Regions from separate parts of the Vagococcus entomophilus genome, predicted to be linked through region 1. Evidence: a T-box and tRNA genes for the amino acid it is inferred to sense, from the RefSeq annotation. Region 1 holds a T-box; the other holds one or more tRNA genes.
What was found. The T-box of region 1 lies ahead of serS (serine--tRNA ligase). A T-box ahead of a tRNA ligase gene usually reads a tRNA of that ligase, here a tRNA-Ser.

Region 1 (7,033 bases):
TCGAAAAAAAATTAAAAAAAATATTAGAAAAAAAAGGAGAGGAATAGCCTCTCCCTTTTACTGAAAAAAATAAGAAAGAGTGAAGAAATTATGGCATTAACAGCTGGAATTGTTGGATTACCAAATGTAGGGAAGTCCACACTTTTCAACGCAATTACAAAAGCAGGAGCAGAGGCTGCTAATTACCCTTTTGCAACAATTGATCCAAACGTAGGAATGGTAGAAGTTCCAGATTACCGTTTACAAAAGTTAACGGAATTAGTCGATCCTAAGAAAACAGTTCCAACTACATTTGAATTTACGGATATTGCTGGGATTGTACGAGGCGCAAGTAAAGGCGAGGGCTTGGGCAACAAATTTTTGAGTCATATCCGACAAGTCGATGCTATCTGTCACGTTGTACGTTGTTTTGATGATGACAATATTACGCATGTAGAGGGTCGTGTCGATCCTTTATCAGATATTGAAACCATCAACCTAGAGTTAGTTCTAGCGGATTTGGAGTCTATTGACAAGCGTTATGCACGTGTAGCCAAAGTTGCTAAGACAAAAGACAAAGAAGCAGTAGCAGAACTAGCAGTTCTTGATAAGATTAAACCTGTTTTAGAAGCAGGAAAATCTGCAAGAAGCATTGAGTTTACGGAGGAGGAAATGCCTTTAGTAAAAAGTTTGTTTTTGCTGACGACAAAACCAGTGTTATATGTGGCAAATGTGTCAGAGGACGAGATAGCAGATGCTTCCAATAATCCCTATGTGAAAAAAGTAAAAGAATTTGCTGCGGAAGAAAATGCAGAAGTTATCGTGATTTGTGCTCGTGCCGAAGAAGAAATCGCTGAGTTGGATGAGGAAGATAAAGTCGAATTTTTAGAAGATCTAGGAATCGAAGAATCTGGTTTGGATCAACTGATTCGTGCGGCTTATCATTTGCTGGGACTCGCTACTTATTTCACAGCGGGTGTTCAAGAAGTACGTGCCTGGACATTTAAACAAGGCATGAAAGCACCACAATGTGCAGGGGTCATCCATAGTGACTTTGAGCGTGGTTTTATCCGTGCTGAAACCGTCTCCTATGAAGATTTGCTTCAATATGGGAGTATGCATGCAGCAAAAGAAGCAGGAAAAGTTCGCCTTGAAGGAAAAGAATATGTTGTACAAGATGGCGATATTATGCTATTTCGTTTCAATGTCTAAACCAGTAGACTACATTACAAAACATAAGGAGGAGTCTTTGTGGCGGTAGAAGAAAAAAATGTGACTTCGGTAGCTCCAAAAGAGTCAATTGAAGCGTTGGAAAAGCAATTAACGAAAAGAAATGAACAGTATGTATTTGACTTGAAAAAAAAGCTACAAGAGTCTGCTCTAAATGAAACGACCATCAAGGCAACGGTTTATGAGGTTGTATCTGTGCTTGTGAAAGAGCAAAAAAAGGGAACAACGGCACGCCAATTGTTTGGTACACCTTCGGAATATGTGTCAAAATTAGCGAATCGACCAGCTCCTGTGAAAGCAAACAAGCTGTGGGAAATTTGGCTTGATAATTCCTTACTTTTATTGGTCTTTTTAGCTGGCATGGGAGGCGTAATCAATCTCATCTCTAAAACCAGCCAATCTGTCAGTTCATTTGGACTGATTACGATGATTTTAGCGGCGTTTTCTGGAGGCTATGTTTTCTATATCATGGATAAATATGTCTATAGATATGCTAGAGAAAATATACCGAAAGAAAAACGTCCCGGCTTAATCAAGTCAACAGCCATTATGATGCTGATTTTACTTGCGTGGTTTGCGGTATTTTCTTTTGCAGCATTTATCCCAGCGTCAATCAATCCTCAGTTAGATCCAGTTGTAAACTTGATTCTTGCTGGAGTAACATTTGGCGTACGCTATTTGTTGAAAAAACGATTTGGCATTCAAGGAACCATCTTGCGTCCAAACTAATAAGTGGTGAAAAAGAAAGAGATGGGACAGAAGTTTTGACTCTGAAGAATAAAAAGAAATTCAGGAAAAAATTCGATCAAATTTTTGTGAAGGTTAGTGTATTTTTAAGGGAGTTACTTCTGCCCCCCCTCGTTTATTCGAATAGTAAGAGCATGAAAGATCACTTTCGAGTGATCTCTCATGCTCTTTTCGAAAATATAAAGTGCGTGAAAATGAAATTTTAATGTGAAAAATGGTTTTTTGATGACGAGATGATTGACTAATTGTGGTTTGTTTGTTATTTTTGTAATTAAAAATAAATAAGAGGAGAGGTTGTCGACAATGTCCAATTGGGAAACAAAATTTGCAAAAAAAGGATTTACGTTTGATGATGTATTGCTGATTCCAGCAGAAAGTCACGTACTACCAAATGAAGTAGAAATGGGTGTTCAACTTGCCCAAAATATCAAATTGAATATTCCTTTTATCAGTGCAAGTATGGATACGGTAACAGATAGCAAAATGGCGATTTCAATGGCCCGTCAAGGTGGATTAGGTGTTATACATAAAAATATGAGTATTGCACAACAAGCAGACGAGGTAAGAAAAGTAAAACGCTCAGAGAGTGGCGTTATCATTGATCCGTTCTTCCTAACTCCCACACATCTAGTGGCAGATGCGGAACAATTGATGTCCAAATATCGTATTAGTGGTGTACCCGTTGTCGAAACTCTAGAAAATCGTCAGTTAGTGGGGATTTTAACAAATCGTGATTTGCGTTTTGTAACCGACTATCAAGTTCCGATTAAAGAGGTGATGACCAAAGAAAAATTGGTCACTGCACCCGTGGGAACCTCTTTAAAAGATGCAGAAAAAATCTTACAAAAACATAAAATTGAAAAATTACCAATTGTAGATGAAGCTGGTAAATTAAGCGGGCTGATCACTATCAAGGATATTGAAAAGGTAATTGAATTCCCTAATGCAGCAAAAGACGAACATGGGCGATTATTAGTTGCAGCTGCCGTAGGTGTAACGAGTGACACTTTTGAACGCTCAGAAGCATTGTTAGATGCCGGTGCCGATGCAATTATCATAGATACTGCACATGGACATAGTGCGGGTGTGATTCGTAAAATTAAAGAAATCCGTAAGACGTTTCCTAAAGCTACTTTAATCGCTGGAAATATTGCCACAGCCGAGGGTGCACGCGCTTTATTTGAAGTTGGGGTAGATGTTGTAAAAGTTGGGATTGGTCCTGGTTCTATTTGTACGACTCGTGTGGTGGCAGGAGTTGGAGTGCCGCAGCTTACAGCAATCTATGATGCAGCTTCTGTAGCACGTGAATTCGGCAAACCAATCATTGCCGATGGCGGGATTAAGTATTCTGGCGATGTTGTAAAAGCTCTTGCTGCGGGTGGGCATGCAGTAATGTTAGGAAGCATGCTTGCTGGAACGGATGAATCTCCTGGTGAATTTGAAATATTCCAAGGACGTCGTTTCAAAACGTATCGAGGTATGGGCTCTTTAGGTGCGATGGAAAAAGGATCAAGTGATCGTTACTTCCAAAGTGGTGTTAACGAGGCCAACAAATTGGTCCCAGAAGGAATTGAAGGTCGTGTTGCATACAAAGGAAGTGCAGCGGATATTTTATTCCAATTGGTTGGTGGCTTAAAAGCGGGCATGGGCTACGTAGGAGCTGGAAACTTAAAACAATTAAGAGAAGAAGCACAATTTGTCCAAATGAGTGGAGCGGGATTACGTGAATCTCATCCGCACGATGTACAAATTACCAAAGAAGCACCTAATTATTCTTTTGAATCTTAAAACTAAAAAAAGAGGTTGGATCAAAACGAACGTTTCGTTTTGATCCAACCTTTTTTAGTTAAATTAGCGGATAACGGTTGTGCCACCCATGTAAGGGACTAAAGCTTCAGGGATTGTGACACTACCATCTTCATTTTGGTAGTTTTCCAAAATAGCAGCAACTGTTCGACCCACAGCAAGACCAGATCCATTTAGTGTGTGTGCATAATGAATTTTGTCTTCTGCATCACGGTATCGAATTTTGGCACGGCGAGCTTGGAAATCTTCGCAGTTTGAACAAGAGCTAATCTCACGGAACGTCTCTTGTGCTGGAATCCAGACCTCTAAATCATAGGTTTTAGCAGCAGAAAAGCCCATGTCTCCCGTACATAAGGTGATTACTCGGTAGGGTAAGTTTAGCTTTTGCAAGATATCCTCAGCATTTGTCACCATTTTTTCAAGTTCATCGTAGGAAGTTTGCTCGTCTGTAAATTTCACCATCTCCACTTTGTTGAATTGATGCAAACGAATTAGGCCACGAGTGTCACGACCTGCACTTCCTGCTTCTGAACGAAAAGCGGGGCTAAGTGCCGTGAAATAAATAGGTAAATCCTGGTTTTTAAGAATTTCATCGCGGTAATAGTTAGTAAGTGGTACTTCTGCAGTTGGAATTAATGTTAGATTTGTGTTTTCAAGTTGGAAAACATCTTCCTTAAATTTAGGGAATTGTCCCGTACCAAACATTGAATCATCGTTTACGATATAAGGCGTCATCATTTCGGTATAACCGTGTTCATAGATGTGTGTATCTAGCATTAAATTGTAAACGGCTCGTTCTAGTCGGGCACCTAGTCCCTTATAAAATACAAAACGACTACCTGTTACTTTTGAGCCACGTTCGAAATCTAAAATCCCTAGATTTTCAGCAACCTCCCAGTGCGGTTTTGGCGTAAAATGAAAGTCTTTAGGTGTAGACCAGCGTCTTACTTCTACGTTTTCTTCTTCATCTTTTCCAACAGGTACCGCTTCATTGGGTAAGTTGGGTAGCGTATAAGAAATTTGTGTGATTTCTTCCTCAATTTCTACTAGTTGAGCATCTAACTCTTTAATCTTTGCGCCAACAAGCTTCATTTCGTTAATTTTGTCCTCAGCTGGTTCTTTGGCTTTTTTTAATTGAGCAATTTCACTTGAAACATCGTTACGGTGTTTTTTTAGACTTTCAACTTCGACCAGCAATGTACGGCGTTGCTCATCTAAAGAGACAAACGTATTTAAAATCTCTTCTTTTACACCACGTGTCAATAGTTTTTCTTTTACAGTATCAAAATTTTGTCGAATCATTTTTACATCTAACATGATAGTTCCTCCTTTGTATAATAAAAAACCCCTTATCCCTAGAGCAAAAGCTCAGTTGGGACGAAGAGGTTTGGTTCATTTAGAAATGGACTCGCGGTGCCACCCAAATTCAACATAAAAATGTTGCACTTGATTTTGATAACGGTAGAATACCGAGAAGACTTACCGCAAAAGCGTTTGCCTGCTACTTATTTGAATGGGTGGATTCACGGATGCTTTTGTTAGCTTGCACCAGACCGCTAACTCTCTGGAAAAAACACAATCGCTACTATTCCCTAAGAATACAACTGTTAAATTACTGTTAGCATACAAAATTTTTAGTGTACTGTCAAATGTTATTTTGAAAAAAAGCTTTTGATTGAACGGCCTAGCAACACGAAAAAGTTGGCTTTTTCGACTTTTTGTTTCGTAACAAGTGTGTAAGTTGGTGCCTTTTGAGTACCAATATAGCCTAATGTATCTTCTTTTAGTTGGATCGTTCCGGTTTTAACCACTGTGTTTTTTCCAAGTGGGGCAGTCAGTTCCTTAGTTGTTTCTTTGAACTGGCTCTTGACATTTTTTATGTCCATCCCTTTGCGAGTAAAAAGTGTGACATCTTCCTTTAGAACAAGTGGAACGGAAGTATTTTTTCCTTTATTTACCGTAACTTTTTTGTCTGTTGGCAATGTACTTCCTTTTTTATATAGTATTTTTTTCTCCCAGTTGTCATACGTATAGTCCATCAGTTTTCCAGTTTCTACAAATCTAGCACCAGCATCCGTTTGGGCATTAGTTGCATTCATCACTACTGTAATAATTCGCCAGTTATTTTTGGTGATTGTCCCAGCAAAACATTCTCCAGCTAAGTCAGTAGTCCCAGTTTTTAACCCATCAACCCCTTCTTTGTAATACTGACCACCAGGCAGCATCCAGTCCCAAGTCGTCATCTCTGTTTGGCTAGGTGTACCTGCTGCAAAGACTTTACTAGTGGTTTTTGTTACTTCTAAAATTTCAGGGTAGTCGGTGATTAAGTGTTGGGCAATCAATGCGACAGATTTGGCAGATAATTTATTTTCGTCATTTGCAGCGCTCCCAGGATAGATATGAGTACCTAGATCTTCATTGTTTAGACCAGAAGCAGAGATAATATGTGGATCTTTGACACCCCAGGAGAGTAATTTTTTACGCATCAAATCTACGAATCCACTCTCACTACCAGAAACTTTTGTCGCTAGTGCGATTGCAGCAGCATTGGCAGAATAAATCGCGGAGGCATCAAATAATTCTTTAACAGTATAGTTTGTTCCTTTTACTAGAGGAACATTTGAAAGAGCTGTATCTGTGCTTAACTCGTATAAGTAATCTTCAATTGGTACCGTGTCATTCCAGGAAAGTTTTTTTTCTTTGACTGCTTCTAATACGAGATAAAGCGTCAACATTTTTGTCATTGAAGCAATAGGTAGTACTTCGTCGGCATTTTGATCAAATAAAACTTTCCCAGTAGTAGCATCCACTGAAACAGCAGCTTTGGCAGCAACTTGAAAATTCTCGGCAGCTAAAGCTTTTGAACCAAATGGAAAAAGTAGGGTATTAAAAAGTAAAATTAAGACAAAAAAAAGTGCAAAAATCTTTGGTTTCTTCATTATAAGATAAGTCTCCCTTTTTTAGAATCATCACGTTCAGTTTAACGAATAAAAAGATGCGATGCAATAGATTGCTCGCATTCTTTTTAGTCTTTTTGATAGTTTTTGGTTTTGAGAGGTAAATGGAAAACAAATGAGGTCCATTCCTTGTCTGAATTAGCGTAAATATAGCCTCCGTGCAAGGTCACGATACTTTGAGCAATTGCCAGTCCTAAGCCAGTTCCACCCGTTTCTTGTGAGCGAGATTCCTCTACACGATAAAAACGATCAAACAGTTGATCTAGAGATTTTTTGGGAATAGAAGGCCCATCATTTTTCACAATAATGAGTGC
Region 2 (7,033 bases), on a different contig from region 1:
GGTGAAAAAGGGGAAAATAAAAAATCAACAGAAGATTTGCATTTACCAACGCAATTTGAATTTTTACAGGACACATATCTTTCCTTAATGGTAGTGATGGTCCCACTCTATCTTATCACCGCTTTTTTTGCTGGGGCGACGTTTAGCACTCGTTTGGCAGGTGAGACCAATTATTTGATGTTTGCCTTTTTACAATCAATCCAATTTGTAGTAGGGGTTTATGTTTTACTTGCCGGAGTCCGACTTCTTTTAGGCGAGATTGTTCCAGCCTTTAGAGGAATTGCGATGCGTCTTGTGCCAGATGCAAAACCCGCTTTAGATTGTCCTGTCTTGTTTCCGTACGCACCAAATGCGGTGATTGTAGGGTTTATTACAACCACTTTAGGTTCGATACTGGCCATGTTTGTTTTACCCAAGTTTGGTCTAGCGATGATTTTGCCTGGTATGCTGACAAATTTTTTTGCAGGAGGAACAGCGGGAATCTTTGGTAATGCAGTAGGAGGGAGAAGAGGTGCCATTATTGGTGGGGTCGCACATGGCTTTTTTATCACACTACTGCCAGCATTATTAGTCACTATTTTCAATCAGATGGGCTTTGTCAATGCAACTGCAACGGATGTGGATACAGTAGTGGCAGCACTTTTGTATGCTTGGATTATTGGGCCTATTTTAAAAGCTGTCTAACGTTGTGAAAAGGAGGAAGACAAAATGTTTGGATTTTTGAAACATAAGAAAAATCTGTCAAAACAAGAGCCAAGAGCTAGGTCATTATCTACAGCAAAAAAAGCTGCACTTCTCCAGCATATTGAACAGTTAAAAAGTCAACTAGAGCAAAGTACAACCACAGGATTAGCCGAAATATACGAGCGTTTAGGTTGTGATTATGAGCAGCTGGGAGAAACTAGCTTAGCTATTGAGTATTTAGAGAAGAGTCAAAGAAGCAAAAAGTCTTTAGGCAAAGGCTACAAGGTATTACTCAATCTTTATAATCAAGAACGAGTAAAAGCTGCTAAAGAAAAAGATGAGGCAACATTACAGTATTATTTAAATAAACTGGATGAGCTACTAACTTTATCCAAAGAGATGACCAGGGGTGCACAAAAATAAGAGCATATAAAAGGAGAAAGCTTATGTATACAACTTTAAAAGAAATCACAGAAATGGCAACCAAAAGAAATATTACGGCAGGTGCATTTAATACACATAATTTAGAGATGTTGCCAGATTTGATTCGAGCAGCCAAAGATTTTGAGGCACCGATTATTATTCAAACAAGTGTAGATACGGCAAAATATATTGGACATGAAAATTTAGTGGCTGTTTGTCAAGCAATGGCTAAAACAGAGCAAGTAGATGTCGCACTTCATTTAGATCATGCACGTGATTTTGCGGATATCAAAGAGGCTATTGATAAGGGGTATTCTTCTGTTATGTATGATGGCTCTCACCTGCCTTTTCTCGAGAACGTTTTAAATACAAAAGAAGTCGTTGCGTATGCACATGAACGCGGGGTTTCGGTAGAAGGAGAAATAGGAACAATTGGCGGTACCGAAGAAGGAATCCAAGTGAGCGAGCAAGACAAAGTTTACACCAATCCCAAAGATGCATTAGCCTTTGTTAAACAGACAGGAGTCGATGCCTTGGCGGTAGCTATTGGGACCAATCATGGGCAATATCGATCCAAAACGGAGGTCAATGTGGCTTTGTTAGAAGAAATTCATCGTAGTGTTGCTATTCCGCTTGTGATTCACGGCGGCACAGGTGTGAAAGAAGAAGATATAGGAAAATTAGTCGACCGAGGTATCCGCAAATTTAACGTTGGAACGGAATTACTTGTAGCTTGGACGAAAACGGCCAAAGAAACATTTAGTGATACGCCAGTCAATCAGTCTCTAAGACATATGATCATTCCTTGTAATCACGCCGTAAAACAAGTTGTATCAAAAAAAATTGCGTGCTTCATGAATCGCTCGTTGAACCAATAGAGAGAAAGAGAGGTGAAGGATGAAAAAATTGCTTGTTTTACTAGCAGGACCACCTGGTACTGGAAAAACTTATTTAGCAAAAAAAATTCAACAAGTATATGAGTCGTTTGTTCTTGTTTCCCCAGATGAGCTGAAAGAAAGCTGCTATGATCAGTATGGGTTTCAAAATATAAAGGAAAAAGAACGAATCAATCAGATTGCTTGGGAAAAATATTATGAGGCATTGGCAGATCAGATGAAAATGAGTCGTTCCATTATTTCAGATTATCCATTTAGTGACAAACAAAAGTCAAGACTAGAAAAAATGAGTTTAAAATATGGGTATAAAGTGGTAACGGGCTGTTTGACAGCGGATCTCACTTTACTCTATCAAAGACAAAGAGCAAGAGATTTAGAGCACACAAGACATCTGGGGCACTTGATGACAAATTACCAACTGGGAAAAGTTTTTCAAAGACGAGAGGAAGCAGAGGATTTACCAAGCTTTGAAGTATTTTCCAAGAGATGTATGCAGCGAAAGTATTTGGAATTTTCTCTTGGAGAAACGATGAAAATTGATGTGACAGACTTTGAGCAGATAGCGTACGGAGAGCTCATGCAAAAAATTGCAACGGATTTGTTTTAGATAATAGATATGTTATTTTTGGGACGAATGTGTTAAAATTCTTCTTAGCAAAAAGGAGAATGATGGATGAGTCAAACAATTGCAGCAAATGTACTGGCAACAAAATTACAGAATGGAACTCTTATTGATGTACGTGAAGCGGTAGACTTCGAGCAAGAGCATATTTCAGGAGCAGTGAACATCCCTATTGCCCAATTGCCACAGCGACTAAACGAGCTAAACCCACAAGAAACTTACTATATTATCTGCTATCTAGGCGGACGCTCTGCGCGTGCTTGTGAATTTTTAGAAGGCAATCAATTTGAAAATGTGGTCAATGTGGAAGGCGGGATGGAAGCGTGGCGACATCGCGTTAACCTTGAAAATGAATGATATTGACTTCGGCTATTTACTATTCCCTCAGAGAATGCTAAAATGAACAAGGAATTTTCATGAAATTTTTAATGAGGTGGGTAACAAAATGGCTCAAAAAGAGTTCTCAGAATCAAAGTTTGAAAAATTAGTCGCACAATGCAACGAATGGTTGGCTACTTTTTCTACTACAGATGAATATACAGGCTTATCAAACGATGCACAAAAAAAAGGCACAGAAATCTGTGAAACTTTTGTGAAGGTGATGTACAAAGAAGAACTAAGAACACCTAGAGAGTGGACAGCTACAGCTTTAGAAGCAGTTGTTCAAAAGCAAATGGATTCAGATACTGTACCGGTTTTAACCGCTTTTATCACATTTTTAAGCGAACAAGGAAAGCTAAGTAATGGTCCAACTTTACTTAGAAAATTAGAAAAACTTTCTAATGAAGCGCCTAAGGGCAACGAGCATAAAAAAGCAAAGACGAAAAAAAGTTCAGCTGCTTCAAAGAGATCGTTTACAAAAGAAGAAATCGAGATGTTTAACCTATTTCCAATGGGGAATTATCGTTATCAAAGTGAAACGGCAGAAGAAGCAAAGCCAGCTGTTGACTTCTCTAATCTAAAAGTAGGTAGAAATGAGCCTTGTCCTTGTGGAAGTGGCAAGAAATTCAAAAAATGTCATGGAAAATAACCATGACATTTTTCTTTATCCACTTGAGTTTTAGAAGAAAAAAGGCTAAAATATAGCTATTGTTATGGAAAGTTGGCAGAGTGGTAATGCACCGGACTCGAAATCCGGCGAGCCGCGTTTCGCGGTGCACGGGTTCAAATCCCGTACTTTCCTTCTTATGTAAGCTACGTATTGTATGAGGCAGATCTTGATAAAGATGGCCTTTTTTTTGAGCAAAAATTTTTTCTTTTTTAAAAAGATAAACATTTGTTTATTCAATTAAATAAAAATAATCGAATAAAATAATCGTTTTATCATCTTTTTCTCATTTTATTTTAATTTAAAAAGCGTACGATTAATTTCATCAAGGGAAGGGGAGAACAAATATGAAAAAAATGTTAAGTATTTTAGTGGCAAGCATCGCAGTGTTTGCTTGTGGAGTTTTTTCAGTATCAAAAGCAGAGGCGGCTACTCAAAGTGAAGCCATGACGTGGGTCAATCAATCGGTTGGAAAAGGGTATGATTTTGATCATGCTTACGGGAACCAATGCGTAGATTATGTCAACGAGTATGTTAATCATTTCTTTAACACATCATTTTCTGGTAATGCAATTGATCTTCAAAACACAGGAGTAAAAAATGGTTTTAAATTTATCAAAGCAACTGCTGGTGCAGTGCCTCAAGCTGGGGATATTTTTGTAATGTCAGTTCCAGGTAGTCCTTATGGTCACACGGGAATTGTAATCTCAGCAAATGGTTCAACAATCAATATGGCTAACCAAAATTACAATGGACATGCATATGTCACAAAAAATTCGATTCCTTATTCTAATTCGTATGGAACTGTAGTTGGTTGGTTACGTCCTCCGTTTTCTGGTAGCAGTAGCAATAATGGCGGCGGAAGCACTAATAATACAGCAATCAAAGTCGGAGATACGGTTAGTTTTACCGGTGTTTACAAAGTAAGCAAAGTAAACCCATCTAAAAATACTGTAGCAAGTAACACGCTTGCTGGTGGAGATTCAACCTACCTAAACTATATTGATGCTACTCCTTTAGTTGAAACAAATGCTAGTGGTACAAAAGCAGGCGATCAAATTTTGAATATTGGAGACTACTTCAAAGTTCCTGGTACATATAAAGTATTAAATATTGACACACCTACAAATGGGATTTACGTTAAAATTGGCAGTGTCAATGTATGGTTAAGTGCTAGCCAAGCACATAAAAATTAATTATTGTATCTCTAAAAAAAGAGGAATAATTTGTAAAACATGTCTTTTCTTCAACGTTCCGTTGAAGAAAAGACATGTTTGCTTATTAAAGACTTATAGTTAGGGGATGTTTCATCTTATAGGGAGGGTGTAAATGAATAATTTTAAAATGGTGATGTTTTCTCTATATAAACACAGGAGGAAGATATGCTTAAATTTTTATTTGAAAGAAACAAACAATTATTTTTAAAAACATTTTTATTTTTAGTTTTATATTCAGCTTACAATCCTGTGTTGTCAAAGTTAATCCAGTTTGATATGAATCAAGCTGGAAAAAATAATATCAAAATAGTCGAGCTGATAGCAATAAATCTTTTTGTCTTACTTATATTATCTTTGATTAATTTGCTAGCTCAATACTTTTCAATTCAATTTAGTACGGCTTCCCAACAAACGCTTAATACAAAAGTAATGAGTAAAATCACAGAAAAAGATGAGTATGAACGTTCTGAAGTTGTGAAACTTTTTAATAATGATATTCCTTTAATTACGGAGAGTTATCTCTCCTCTTTGACTAGTATTGTTTATTTTAGTCTGTCATTTATTATGGGAACAGTTCTGATTTTATTTATAAATAAAATCATTTTGCTTTATATATGCGTAGTAGCGAGTCTATCTTTGTTTGTATCCAAAAAAATGTCTAATAAAATCTCTCCTTCTCAAAAAAAATATAACGATAGCTTAGGGAAAAATTCTGAATTATTATTAGACATATTCGAGCTGTCCATAATTAGAAAAGTGTTTCATCTAGATAAAATTATGAATAAAAAATTTAAAGAAGCAAGTTCCGCTAGTACGAATAATTTATTTACTTTAAAGAAAGAAAAAGCAATTGTCACCTTTTCCAATGATACCTTTTCTTGGGTTCTTCAAATAGGAATTTATATTATTGGTGCAGTCCTGCTATCAAATAAGCAAATAACTTTTCCAGAACTAATCGCTATTACACAAGCTTCAGGAACTGTGACTACCCCAATCTTTTGGTTCTCTAATGTTTTATCAAGTCTAGCCTCTACAAAAGACATTAGAAAGGTAATGATGAACCTAATTAATGAAAAGTCGGAAATCAATACGAAAAAAATCAGTCAGATCGAGACTATTAAATTAGAAAATGTAGTGCTAAATAATAAAAAAACAACTAGAAATGTTCTGAATTTGTCTATATCAAAAAATAATAAATACTTATTATTAGGAGAAAATGGCAGTGGAAAAACGACGCTATACTCACTTTTATCTTTGAGAAACAAGGATTACGAGGGTTCTATTTTAATAAATGAGACAGAATTAAGACAAATTAATCCTGTCTCTTATCGAAAACAGATAGCCATAGTAACGCAACAAACAAAATTATTTTCAGGATCAGTACTTGAAAACATAGTGGGTTTTTCTAATGATATTAATAAATCTAAAATAGAAAAGATTAGGCCATTATTTCAAAATGAAGCGAAAACTATTTTTGATTGTCCAGCACATAAATTAAGCGGGGGACAAAAACAATTGGTGACCATTGCCCGAGCGATATATAAAGACTCTGACTATTTATTTTTAGATGAACCTTTCTCAGCTTTGGATGTAAAAACAAAAAAATTAGCTCTGTTTTATTTGCTGGAACTAACAGATAAGACTATAGTCATGACCATTCATAATCACGATGATCAATTATTAAAGTTGTTTGATAACATAATTTATATATAGTTACTTTATTTTTGGGAATGTGCAACAGGGAGGCTCTTTTTGCGCTACAATCTAGCTTGTCCTTTTTTACTTTACTAGACAAAAGTTTTATTTTTTTTTATGATTTCAGTGCAATAATTGACGAACGACAAAAAGATAGTGTAGTCTATGAGCGTGAAACAGATAAAAGAAGGGAAGTCATAATGAAATCAATCCAATCTATTCATCGTGCAGTTACGATATTAGAGTTTTTAGCGGAAAACCCTCAAGCACAATTAAAAGAGATTACGGAACACTTTCAGCTTTCTAAATCTACAATATATAGCATTTTAATGACGTTAGTTGATGAAAAACTTGTGGTTAAGAATCCAACTACCGCATCATATAGTATTAGTAACAAATGGGGCCTTCTTTATGAAACTGCTAAGAAAAACTTTCCATTAGAAAAGCT

Region 2: it encodes a tRNA-Ser, which carries the amino acid that the T-box ahead of serS (serine--tRNA ligase) is inferred to sense. The anticodon was not compared.

What each region holds. Positions count from the first base shown of each region.
Region 1 covers NZ_NGJZ01000002.1:2,983-10,015, reverse strand. The annotation lists gene CBF30_RS06065 (DUF951 domain-containing protein) at 1-47, shown strand, start outside; gene ychF (redox-regulated ATPase YchF) at 91-1,191, shown strand; gene CBF30_RS06055 (DUF1129 domain-containing protein) at 1,231-1,938, shown strand; gene guaB (IMP dehydrogenase) at 2,260-3,744, shown strand; gene serS (serine--tRNA ligase) at 3,808-5,079, opposite strand; T-box leader at 5,133-5,370, opposite strand; gene CBF30_RS06035 (serine hydrolase) at 5,415-6,701, opposite strand; gene CBF30_RS06030 (sensor histidine kinase) at 6,788-7,033, opposite strand, start outside.
Region 2 covers NZ_NGJZ01000001.1:1,090,782-1,097,814, reverse strand. The annotation lists gene CBF30_RS05200 (PTS sugar transporter subunit IIC) at 1-684, shown strand, start outside; gene CBF30_RS05195 (tetratricopeptide repeat protein) at 709-1,107, shown strand; gene CBF30_RS05190 (class II fructose-bisphosphate aldolase) at 1,131-1,985, shown strand; gene CBF30_RS05185 (P-loop nucleotide/nucleoside kinase family protein) at 2,005-2,610, shown strand; gene CBF30_RS05180 (rhodanese-like domain-containing protein) at 2,677-2,982, shown strand; partial or broken gene CBF30_RS12165 (SEC-C metal-binding domain-containing protein) at 3,536-3,655, shown strand; tRNA gene CBF30_RS05170 (tRNA-Ser) at 3,722-3,808, shown strand; gene CBF30_RS05165 (CHAP domain-containing protein) at 4,021-4,869, shown strand; gene CBF30_RS05160 (ATP-binding cassette domain-containing protein) at 5,056-6,603, shown strand; gene CBF30_RS05155 (IclR family transcriptional regulator) at 6,786-7,033, shown strand, end outside.